3 regions of the Pseudomonas sp. NY15372 genome follow, and region 1 is predicted to be linked to each of the others. Evidence: riboswitches for the same ligand, from Rfam matches in the RefSeq annotation. Region 1 holds a riboswitch; each other region holds the start of a gene.
What was found. Region 1 has a riboswitch for cobalamin ahead of cobW (cobalamin biosynthesis protein CobW). Riboswitches for the same ligand answer to the same signal wherever they lie in the genome.
Positions count from the first base shown of each region.

Region 2: it holds a riboswitch for cobalamin, as region 1 does, so the genes downstream of both, ACNFG0_RS13675 (TonB-dependent receptor) here and cobW (cobalamin biosynthesis protein CobW) in region 1, are expected to answer to the same signal.
Region 3: it holds a riboswitch for cobalamin, as region 1 does, so the genes downstream of both, ACNFG0_RS06290 (ABC transporter ATP-binding protein) here and cobW (cobalamin biosynthesis protein CobW) in region 1, are expected to answer to the same signal.

Region 1 covers NZ_JBLUPY010000005.1:16,670-19,937, reverse strand. The annotation lists gene cobN (cobaltochelatase subunit CobN) at 1-236, opposite strand, end outside; gene cobW (cobalamin biosynthesis protein CobW) at 240-1,307, opposite strand; cobalamin riboswitch at 1,405-1,604, opposite strand; cobalamin riboswitch at 1,728-1,948, shown strand; gene ACNFG0_RS05660 (CbtB domain-containing protein) at 2,043-2,228, shown strand; gene ACNFG0_RS05655 (CbtA family protein) at 2,239-2,928, shown strand; gene ACNFG0_RS05650 (cobalamin biosynthesis protein) at 2,946-3,268, shown strand, end outside.
Region 2 covers NZ_JBLUPY010000016.1:41,758-45,025, reverse strand. The annotation lists gene ACNFG0_RS13675 (TonB-dependent receptor) at 1-1,521, opposite strand, end outside; cobalamin riboswitch at 1,632-1,839, opposite strand; gene ACNFG0_RS13670 (GNAT family N-acetyltransferase) at 1,882-2,451, opposite strand; gene ACNFG0_RS13665 (carboxymuconolactone decarboxylase family protein) at 2,526-2,870, opposite strand; gene lpxO (lipid A hydroxylase LpxO) at 3,103-3,268, opposite strand, start outside.
Region 3 covers NZ_JBLUPY010000005.1:157,783-161,050, reverse strand. The annotation lists gene ACNFG0_RS06300 (FecCD family ABC transporter permease) at 1-383, opposite strand, end outside; gene ACNFG0_RS06295 (ABC transporter substrate-binding protein) at 383-1,351, opposite strand; gene ACNFG0_RS06290 (ABC transporter ATP-binding protein) at 1,348-2,124, opposite strand; cobalamin riboswitch at 2,233-2,440, opposite strand; gene ACNFG0_RS06285 (hypothetical protein) at 2,729-3,199, shown strand.

The DNA of each region.
Region 1 (3,268 bases):
GCGTGGCGCAGCACCTGGTCTACATAAAGATCGACCGAGGCGTGGTTCTGCACCTGCATAGGGTTGGCCAGGCGCAGGCTAGGGAAATCCTCCGGCAATTGCTCGGCGGTTTCGGCGAGCAGCGCCAGGTGCGAGTCGCCGCTGCAGAGGATTACCAGCTCGGCAGGCGTCTGGCCGAGGTCGGCGATGCTGTCGTCCGGCACGAAGCCGCCGGGCTGGGTCCGCAGCAGGTGCATGGGTCAGGCGCCCAGGGCCTGGCGCAGGCGTGCTTCCAGGTGCGCGGCGTCCAGTTCCTGGCCGATCAGTACCAGGCGGGTGATGCGCGGTTCATCGGCGCGCCATGCACGGTCGAAGTGTTTGTCGAAGCGGGTGCCGACGCCCTGGATCAGCAAGCGCATGGGCTTGCCAGGGATGGCGGCGAAGCCCTTGGCGCGCAGGATGCCAAATTCCACCACCAGTTGGGTCAGTGCATCGAGCAACAAGCTCTCGTCCGCCTCCGGCAGGTCGATGGAAATGGAGTCGAAGGCATCGTGATCGTGGTCGTCGTGGTCGTCGCCGTCGTGATGGGCGTCATGGTGGGTGCGGCGACCGTCGATGTGCGCCTCGGCCTCGGCACCCACCCCAAGCAGCACCTCAAGCGGCAGACGACCGCTGCTGGCCTCGATCACCTTGACCGCCGGCGGCAGTTCCTCGAGCACCTCGGCGCGGACCTTGGCCAAGCCTGCGGCATCGATCAGGTCGGCTTTGTTGAGCACCACCAGGTCGGCGCTGGCCAGCTGGTCGGCGAAAAGCTCGTGCAAGGGGGACTCATGGTCCAGGTTTGGGTCGAGCCTGCGCTGGGCATCCACCTGGTCGGGATAAGCCGCGAAGGTACCGGCGGCCACCGCCGGGCTGTCGACCACGGTGATCACCGCGTCGACGGTGCAGGCGTTGCGGATTTCCGGCCACTGGAAGGCTTGTACCAGTGGTTTGGGCAAGGCCAGGCCGCTGGTTTCGATGAGGATGTGGTCCAGGTCAGCGCGACGTGCCACCAGCTCGCGCATAACCGGGAAGAATTCTTCCTGCACGGTGCAGCACAGGCAGCCGTTGGCCAGTTCGTAGACACGGCCGCTGGCCTCCTCCTCGGTGCAACCGATGCTGCATTGCTTGAGAATTTCGCCATCGATACCCAGCTCGCCGAACTCGTTGACGATGACCGCGATGCGCCGGCCCTGGGCGTTGTCGAGCATGTGCCGGAGCAAGGTGGTCTTGCCCGAGCCGAGGAAGCCGGTGACGATGGTGACGGGGAGCTTGGCCAATGTTTTCATGTCGCGATGCCCTAGGCAGATGGCGCGGGCATGCAGGACGAAAGCCGCGGGCCTGCTGGCCGGGCTCGTTCGCCACCGGATCACCCCGCCCGGTTGAAAGTCGAAAACGTCGCGAGGCAGGTCTCCTGGCTTGCACCGTACCGGCCGGGGCCGGTGGAACGACGCCTTCCCGCGCCTGGACGCAGTGGCTGTGTCGATCCTGTTCAGTGCCTACAGTTGCGGGGGCAGCCGCGGCTTGGACCGCGTTCCCGTCTTAGCTGCGGCCAACGCCGCAGAACCTCGAAGCGGCAAGGCTACGCAGTGGTGGGTAGGCGGTCAACCATCAGCGCAGTATTCATGTGCCACCGACATCAGGACCGTCTCCCTCCATGCCCGCTCACGCCTCACCCGCCAATTGACGGGAAATCGGCCGCATGCTTTGCTTGCACCTTGCGTTCAGGTGCCCCTTCGGGGGTGAAACGGGAAACCGGTGCGTCGCAGGCCCCAAGGGGCCGGACAAGGCCGGTGCTGCCCCCGCAACGGTAAGCGAGTGCGCGTCTTGACCACTGTGCCGCGTCGTATGGCATGGGAAGGTGACGCGATCCAGGGAGCCTGCCTCCTCCTCGCCAGCCCGGAGACCGGCCTGACGTCGAATGAACACCCCGCGGTGGGCGGGTGCTGTCGTATGCCCTGGGCAAGCCTTGCCCAGGCGTGACGCCTGTGCCCGCCGCCCATAAAAAAGCAGAGGAACGCGTCATGTCCGTCACCAGTGCCAAACACAGCATCGCCACGCCTGTCAGCCTCAGCCAGCGCGTGATCCTCGCCATCGGAGCCAGCCTGCTGGGCTTGTGCCTGGTGTACTTCGCTGGCTTCTCGCACATCGAGGCCGTGCACAACGCCGCCCACGATACCCGCCACAGCGCCGCCTTCCCCTGCCACTGAGTACGCCTGCATGATCAAGCGCATTGCCCGTACCGCCGGCTTCAGCGGGCTGCTCGCCGCCCTGTTGCTTACCCTGTTGCAGAGTCTTTGGGTCACGCCGCTGATTCTCCAGGCGGAAACCTTTGAAAGCAGCGCCCCGAGCGCCGAGCACCACGCCCATGGGGATGGCACGGTCGCACATACCCATGACGCCGAAGCCTGGGCCCCGGAAGACGGCTGGCAACGCGTGCTGTCCACCACCGGCGGCAATCTGGTGGTGGCCGTCGGTTTCGCCTTGATACTTGCAGCGCTGTATAGCCTGCGCGAGCCAGGGCGGGTAGCCACCGGGGCACTGTGGGGCCTGGCCGGCTTTGCGGTGTTCTGCTTGGCGCCGACCCTCGGGCTACCCCCGGAACTGCCCGGCACTGTCGCGGCCGACCTAGGCCAACGCCAGGCCTGGTGGGCCGGTACGGCGGCTGCCACGGCCGCGGGCCTGGCGCTGGCGGTGTTTGCCCGGCATTGGCTGTTCAAGGTGCTCGGCGTGGCCTTGCTGACCGTTCCCCATCTGGTAGGAGCCCCTCAACCAACCGTTCACGAGAGCTTGGCCCCCGAAGCCCTGGAAGCCCAGTTCAAGCTTGCCTCCTGGTTGACCAATGCGGCCTTCTGGCTCGCCCTCGGCCTGCTCAGCGCCTGGCTCTATCGTCGCGCCAGCCAGGCCTGATGACGCGCGCTACCCTGTTGCCGGCGTTCTACGCCGGCTTTGGGTGCCGCAAAGGCTGCCCGGCTGACCTCCTCGAACAGCTCCTGCGCGACACACTGTCTGCCCATGGCCTGCAACTGGCCCAACTGCAAGGGATCGCCAGCATCGACCTGAAGGCCGGCGAAGCCGGGTTGCAGGAACTGGCCAGTCGCCTCGGGGTCACCCTGACGCTGTTTCCGTCTGCGCAATTGCACGCCTTCGAACCGTTGCTCAGCCACCGCTCACGCGCCGCGTTCAACCACAGTGGCTGCTGGGGGGTCGCCGAAAGCGCAGCATTGGCGCTGGCCGCACAGAGACAAGG
Region 2 (3,268 bases), on a different contig from region 1:
GTAGCGTTGCTCCGGACGCAGCGTCAGCAGGTCGCCCACGCCGTCTTCGCTGGTCGAATACTGCCCATACAGGGACAGATCCGGCGTGACCGCCAACACCAGGCCGGCACGCCAGTTGCCACCGCGCAGGCTGCGGTCGCTGCGGGTGTCGTTGACCAAATCGTCGCGGTCGATATGGTTCTGGTCGCGGCGTACCCCGGTCACCAGCGACAGGCGCTCGCTCAGCGCCGTGCGATTCTCGGCGAACAGCGAGAAGGTGTGGGTGGTGGACAAGGTTTGCGGGCGTGTCGGCGATAAGCTGTGGAACCGGCCAGGCGCCGGGTTCCAGGGGTCCAACACGTCCTGGCTGCCATCGTCGTACGGTGCGTTGCTGTCGACGTTGAAGCGGATCTTGTTGTACTCGGCACCGACGACGGTCTTGCTGGCCAGGCCGAACAGGCTGTGGTCGAACGTGAAGCTCTGGCGGTCGCCGAGCTGTTCCTGGTTGTGCTTGATCTGCAGGAAGCTGCCGCGCTCGAGGTCGCCGGCATCGGCGTTCCATGCGTAGGTCTCGGCGTTGCGCCAATGCCGACGGCTCTTGATGGAGTACAGCTGGTTGCTGGCGGTGATGCGGTCGCTGATGGCCCAGTCGGTGTTCAGGCGGGTCCACTCGTCGTGGTAGCGCTGCACGTCGTTCTGGATGTTGTAATTCTTCTTGCGCAGGCTGCTGCGGTAATGGCCGTCGATCAATGGGGTGCCGTAATAGTTGGCGGGCTCGGCATCGCCACGCTCGTGGGCGAGGGTGAAGCTCAGGTCGTCGGTGGCGTCGAAGCGCAGGGCGGCGCTCAGGGCCAGGCTGCGCGAGTCGGTACGATCGACCCAGCCATTGCCGGCTTGCTGGTTCAGGGTCATGCGGTAGCTGAGGCGTTCGCTGAGGCTACCGCCGCTGTCCAGGCCGAGCTGCTGGCGATCCCATGAACCATAGCCCAGGCGCAGATGATTGCGGATCTCGCCGGCGAAGGGCTTCTTGGGTATGGCGTTGACCACGGCGCCGGTGGCGCCTTCGCCATAGAGCACCGACGCCGGCCCGCGGATCACCTCGATGCGCTCGATCATCCATGGGTCGACCGGAAAGGTCAGTGTGCCGGCGCCGCTGTACAGGCGCGAGCCGTCGAACAGCGTCATCACCGAACTCTGGCCTTCGAAGCCACGGGCAGAGAGCCCGGTGCCGCCATCGCCCGGGCTGCCGGTGAAGGTGATGCCCGGTGAGCGGGTCACGGCATCCTGGACGGTGAGGTTGTTGCGCTGCTGGATCTGCTCGGCGCTGATGCTGCTGGTGCTGGCCGGCGTTTCCAGGGCGCTCAGGCCCAGGCGCGAGCCGGCCTGGGTCGGGGTGGCCAGGTCGACGGACGCTGCGTCGCGGGTGTCGGTGATGGCGGTCGAGGGCAAGGTCAGGGCCTGGCTGTCGAACTCATCGGACCATGCCGGCATGGAGACGGCCAGGCAGGCCGCCAGGGTGTGAAGCGTGTAGGTACGGGACATGTCGTTCCACTGCTGCAGGAATGAATGGATCCCGGTGGAAACAACGCATAGACGAGCAAGCACGCACGCAGGGGCGCACGCGAAACCGGCCTGCGCCCGCCCACCGCGGGTTTGCCAACGAAGCTCCAGGCCGGTCTCCGGGCTTGCGAGGGTCATGAACGCCTTCACCTTCCCATGCACGAGGCACAGTGGTGTGTCGAAGGGTTCGCTCGCTTACCGTTGCGGGGGCAGCGCCGGACTTGTCCTGCAAAGGACGCACCGGCTTCCCGTTTCACCCTGCGCGCGGCGGCGCAGGACACCTGAAACAGGTGCGCATCTGACCATCGTTCGGCGCGGGAGTCAAATGCGCAAGGGGAGGGTTCAGCGACCGCGACGGCGCGACACGCGGGCCTCGATGTTCTTGCGCCCGATCAACAGCGGCGGCTTTTCCACCACCGGTTCATCGGCCAGCCACTTGTACATCACCAGGCAGTCCACCAGCCCCAGCTCGGCATGGCGATAGGCTTTGGGCAGGCGGCCCACGGTCTCGAAACCGAGCTTGTGCCACAGCGCCACGGCCACTTCGTTAGTGGTCACCACCGAGTTGAACTGCAGGGCCAGGAAGCCTTCCTGGCGTGCCAGTTTCTGTGAGTGTTCGCACATCAGCCGCGCCACGCCACGGCCACGGGCGGCTTCGGCGACCATGTAGCCACAATTGCCCACGTGGCTGCCGGGGCCTGCTGCGTTGGCCTTGAGGTAGTACGAGCCCAGCAGTTGGCCGTCGGCTTCGGCCACCAGGGTGCGCAGCGGCAGCGAAAGCCACAGGTGGCGGGCTTGCTCGAAGCTGAGGTCGGGGTCGAAGGCGTAGGTCTGGCGGGCCTGGACGATGGCCTGGAAGGTCGGCCAGAAGCGCTCGAAGTCTTCCGGGGTCATGGGGCGGATCTGGATCATGGCGGCTCCTGCGGGCTGAACCGCCAAGTCTGGGTGGCGTGGCGCCGTCGCGCAAGAGCGGCGGCGTCGTTCGCTCAACTGCCGGCCTTGCCCACCGCATCCATGACGCGGGCCGAGTACACCAGCGCGGCGCCCGCATTCATCGCCACGGCCACACCGAGGGCCTCGGCGATTTCCTCACGGGTGGCGCCTTGCTTGACCGCTTGCTGGGAGTGCACGGCGATGCAGCCATCGCAGCGGGTGGTCACAGCCACGGCCAGGGAGATCAGTTCGCGGGTTTTGGCATCCAGGTGATTGGTCTTGGCCCCGGCACCGCTGGCTGCCATGTAGCCGGCCACGGTGTCGGGGGACAATTGCTTGAGATCGCCGATGCCGGCCATCAACTGCTTACGGTAGGCGTCCCAGTCCATCATGCTCATCGCGTTCACCTCAAGAGGTTGGCAACAGGAGCTTTCAGGCTAGTCGAAGATCGTGATGGGGGATTACGCAGCCCGATGGGCTGCGGTGCTGTGCGGGCTTGCCCGGCGATCACGCGCGAAGCCCTTGCCAGGCGACGGTGATATCCGGCCCGGCCCAATCGCGGGACAAGCCCGCTCCTACAGGGGGGCGCCACTCCCACGCCGATCGCGCTGGATCCAGGGCCCCGCGATCTCAGATGTAGATGAAGAACAGTACCAGTGCCGCGACGACAGCCCACTTCTCCAGGTAGTAGCGGGTACGGTTGCGCTTCTTCATCGCCTTGCCGCGCTCGCGAATCTTGTAGATGCGGGTGAACAGACGGTTGATGCCGCCGGTCTTGTCGTTGGCATCGTTGGGC
Region 3 (3,268 bases), 140 kb from region 1:
CTGAATGGGCCGGCGAAGGCGCCCAGGAACAGCACCACCAGCACTGCGCCCAGCACCGCACCGGAGCTGACCCCGAGCAGGTGCGGGTCTGCCAGCGGATTGCGTGTGACGGCCTGCAGGGCGCCCCCGACCAGGGCCAGGCCTGCGCCCACCAGCGCTCCGAGCAGCACCCGTGGGGCGCGGATCTGCCAGACGATCTGCGCCTGGCCGCGGCTCCAGCTCCCTGTGTCGCCCAGGCCGGCCTGTTGCATCACGATGCCCAGCACGTCGGTCAGTGGCACCTTGGCAGCCCCAAACCCCAGGGACAACACGCACGAGCACAGCACAGCCACCAGCAGCCCGGCGAGCAGCAGCCGGTAGGCACTGCGATCACGCACGGGCATCACTGCGGCGTGCCTGCGAACAGGCGGGGATGCAGCGCCGCTGCCAACAGCTCGATGGCTCCGGCATTGTCCACCGATGGGGTGACCTGGAGGTAGGAAAGCACCACGAAGCGTCGATCGCGGATGGCCGTTACCTCGCCCAGGGCCGGCTGCGCGAGCAGGAAGTCGCGCTTCTGTTGCCAGGAGGTCGGGCCGTAGTCGACGATGACGATCACCTGCGGGTCGCGCTCTACCACGCTCTCCCAGTTCACTTCGGTCCAGCTGGCAGCGACGTCGGCCATCACATTGTCACCGCCAGCCGCCTCGATCAGCGCCTGGGGCATGCCGAGACGGCCAGAGGTGGTGGGGCGGTCTTCGCCGCTGTCATAGAGGAATACGCGGGGAGCCTGGTGTACATCGGCGACATGTGCCTGCACGCGGGCCACGCGCTGGCGCAGGGTATCGATCAGCGCCTGGGCCTGCTGGCGAACATCGAAGATGCGCCCCAGGTTGTCCAGGTCCCGGTACAGGTCGTCGAGGCTGGCGCGGCGCTGGGGCATCACCCGCGAGCAGGACTCGCTGAGCTCGTACACCGGGATGCCGAACGGTGCCAGGGCCTGCGGCGTGACCGGGCCGCCTACGTACATGCCGTAGCCCCAGCCGGCGAAGAGAAAGTCGACGTTCGCATCGAGCAGGGTTTCCACCGACGGGTAGCGCGGCGCCAATTCAGGCAGGCCGGCGAGAGCACCGGTCAAGGATGGGTCCAGGGTCTTCCAGCCACTGATTCCGGTGAAGCCAACCATGCGCTCGCGCAACCCTAGGGCCAGGAGCATGCCGGTCAGGTTACTGTCATGGCTCACCGCCCGCTGGGGCGGCTGGCTGAAGGTGACGTCGCGATCGCAACTGCGCACGGTAACGGGATAGTCGCCGGCCCAGGCGGCGAAGGGCAGGGCGGCCAGCAGGGCCAGGCAGGCAAGGTGTCGCTTCATGCGGGGCTGATCCAGGTGATGCGTGGGTGAAAAGCCACGGGGTGACGGTCGACCAGTGCCCGTACGCCAAAGACCTCGGCCAGGCACTGCTCGGTCAGCACGTCGGCTGGGGGGCCGTGGGCAACGATGCGGCCAGCCTCGATGACATACAAGCGGTCACAGAAGGCCGCAGCCAGGTTCAGGTCATGGAAACTGGCGAGCAGGCTCAGGCCGGTGGCGCGCAGATGCTCCAGCAAAGCCAGCTGGTAGCGGGGGTCGAGGTGGTTGGTGGGCTCGTCAAGGATCAGCAGACGCGGTTGCTGGACCAGTGCACGGGCCAGCAGCACACGTTGCTTCTCGCCGCCAGACAACGGCGCGAAGCCATGATCGCCGCGTCCCTGCAGCCCCAGGCGATGCAGGCTGTCGTCCACCAGCGCGTCGTCATCGTCGCCATCGAACCAACCCTGGTGCGGCGTGCGGCCCATGGCAACCACGTCGCGTACACTCAGGCCAAAATCTTCGGGAAATTCCTGGAGCATCACTGCGACGCGTTGCGCCACCCAACGCGCTGGGCGCTGCCAGATGTCCTCGTTCTCGAGCAGCACGCGCCCGGCATCGGGCCGAGTGAAGCGATAGGCACAGCGCAGCAGGCTGGTCTTGCCGCTGCCATTGGGGCCGATCAAGCCGACGCATTCACCAGGGCGCACCTCCAGATCGATGTTGTCGAGCAGCCTCCGGCCACCATGGGATGGCGCCCAGTGCAAACCTTCGAGACGCAGGGTAGGGGCGGACATGACGAGCAACCGTACCGGGAATGAATGTAACCCGACGATGACGGCGCGCAAGGGAATCGCGGGCAGGCTACTGCCCCAAGACCGGCCCGCGCCCGCCCACCGCGGGAGTTGCCAAACGAGGTGACAGGCCGGTCTCCGGGCTTGCGAGAGTCGTGAGGCATTCACCTTCCCATGCTGGCGGCACAGTGGCGTATCGAATGCATCGCTCGCTTACCGTTGCGGGGGCAGCGCCGGACTGGTCGCGCAAGGCGATGCACCGGCTTCCCGTTTAATCCCCGGCGCGGCGGCAGGGGACACCTGAAACTGGGGCGCATCTGAGCATTTATGGGGTGGGGAGTCAACCTGTAGGGCGCCCCCGGGCTAGGCGGAGTCTTTAGACAGCGACCGCGTACCGGGTGCGTTGAAGCATTTATCGAGTTTGCGCGTGTGAATGCATCAATGAGGAGGAGCACTTTATCGAACACAGAACATAAATATAAACAATATAACTAAACTAAATGAATATTTAGTTTAGTTATTCCTTAAGCTCATATCATAAGGGCAGGGTAGCCCATCTGGTGAGCTATGGGGTAACTCATGCGTGATCGCTAAGGATTACCATTCAATGACTCACTATCCAGGCTGGATGCTTGAAAGCGCCCATAATTACCTCAAGGCCGCTGAGATTCTAGACGCCCAAAACCTCCCGCATGTTGCCATGGTCAATGCAGCGATCGGTATGGAAATCTTGCTGAAAAGCTTTATTTCCGTACCGGATCAGCACCAAGGTACGTCCGGCGAAACCTACAAGCTCGACGTCGAAGCACTTAAAACGGCTCACCAGCACCTGCAGTCGATCGGCAAGATTCCACCCAAACAAAAGCGTGACGCACACGATCTGCTGACGCTGTTTCACGCGGTGCCTCCAACGATTCGTGAGAGCCTGGCTCTGAACAGCCAGGAACACTCATTCGAGCGGTATCGCGATGTGTTCACCAACAGCCGGTATCAGTACGAGTCAGCCAACTGGAAATTTTCCGATCCAGTACTGATGAGATCGCTGCGGTGGACGTTAGCCAACGTGGTTGGCTACTAAAAGGAACGAGGCTCGCAGGATCCGTTCGTGCTGAGTTACATCGCTGAGGTCCAAGTTCGATCTGCAGCG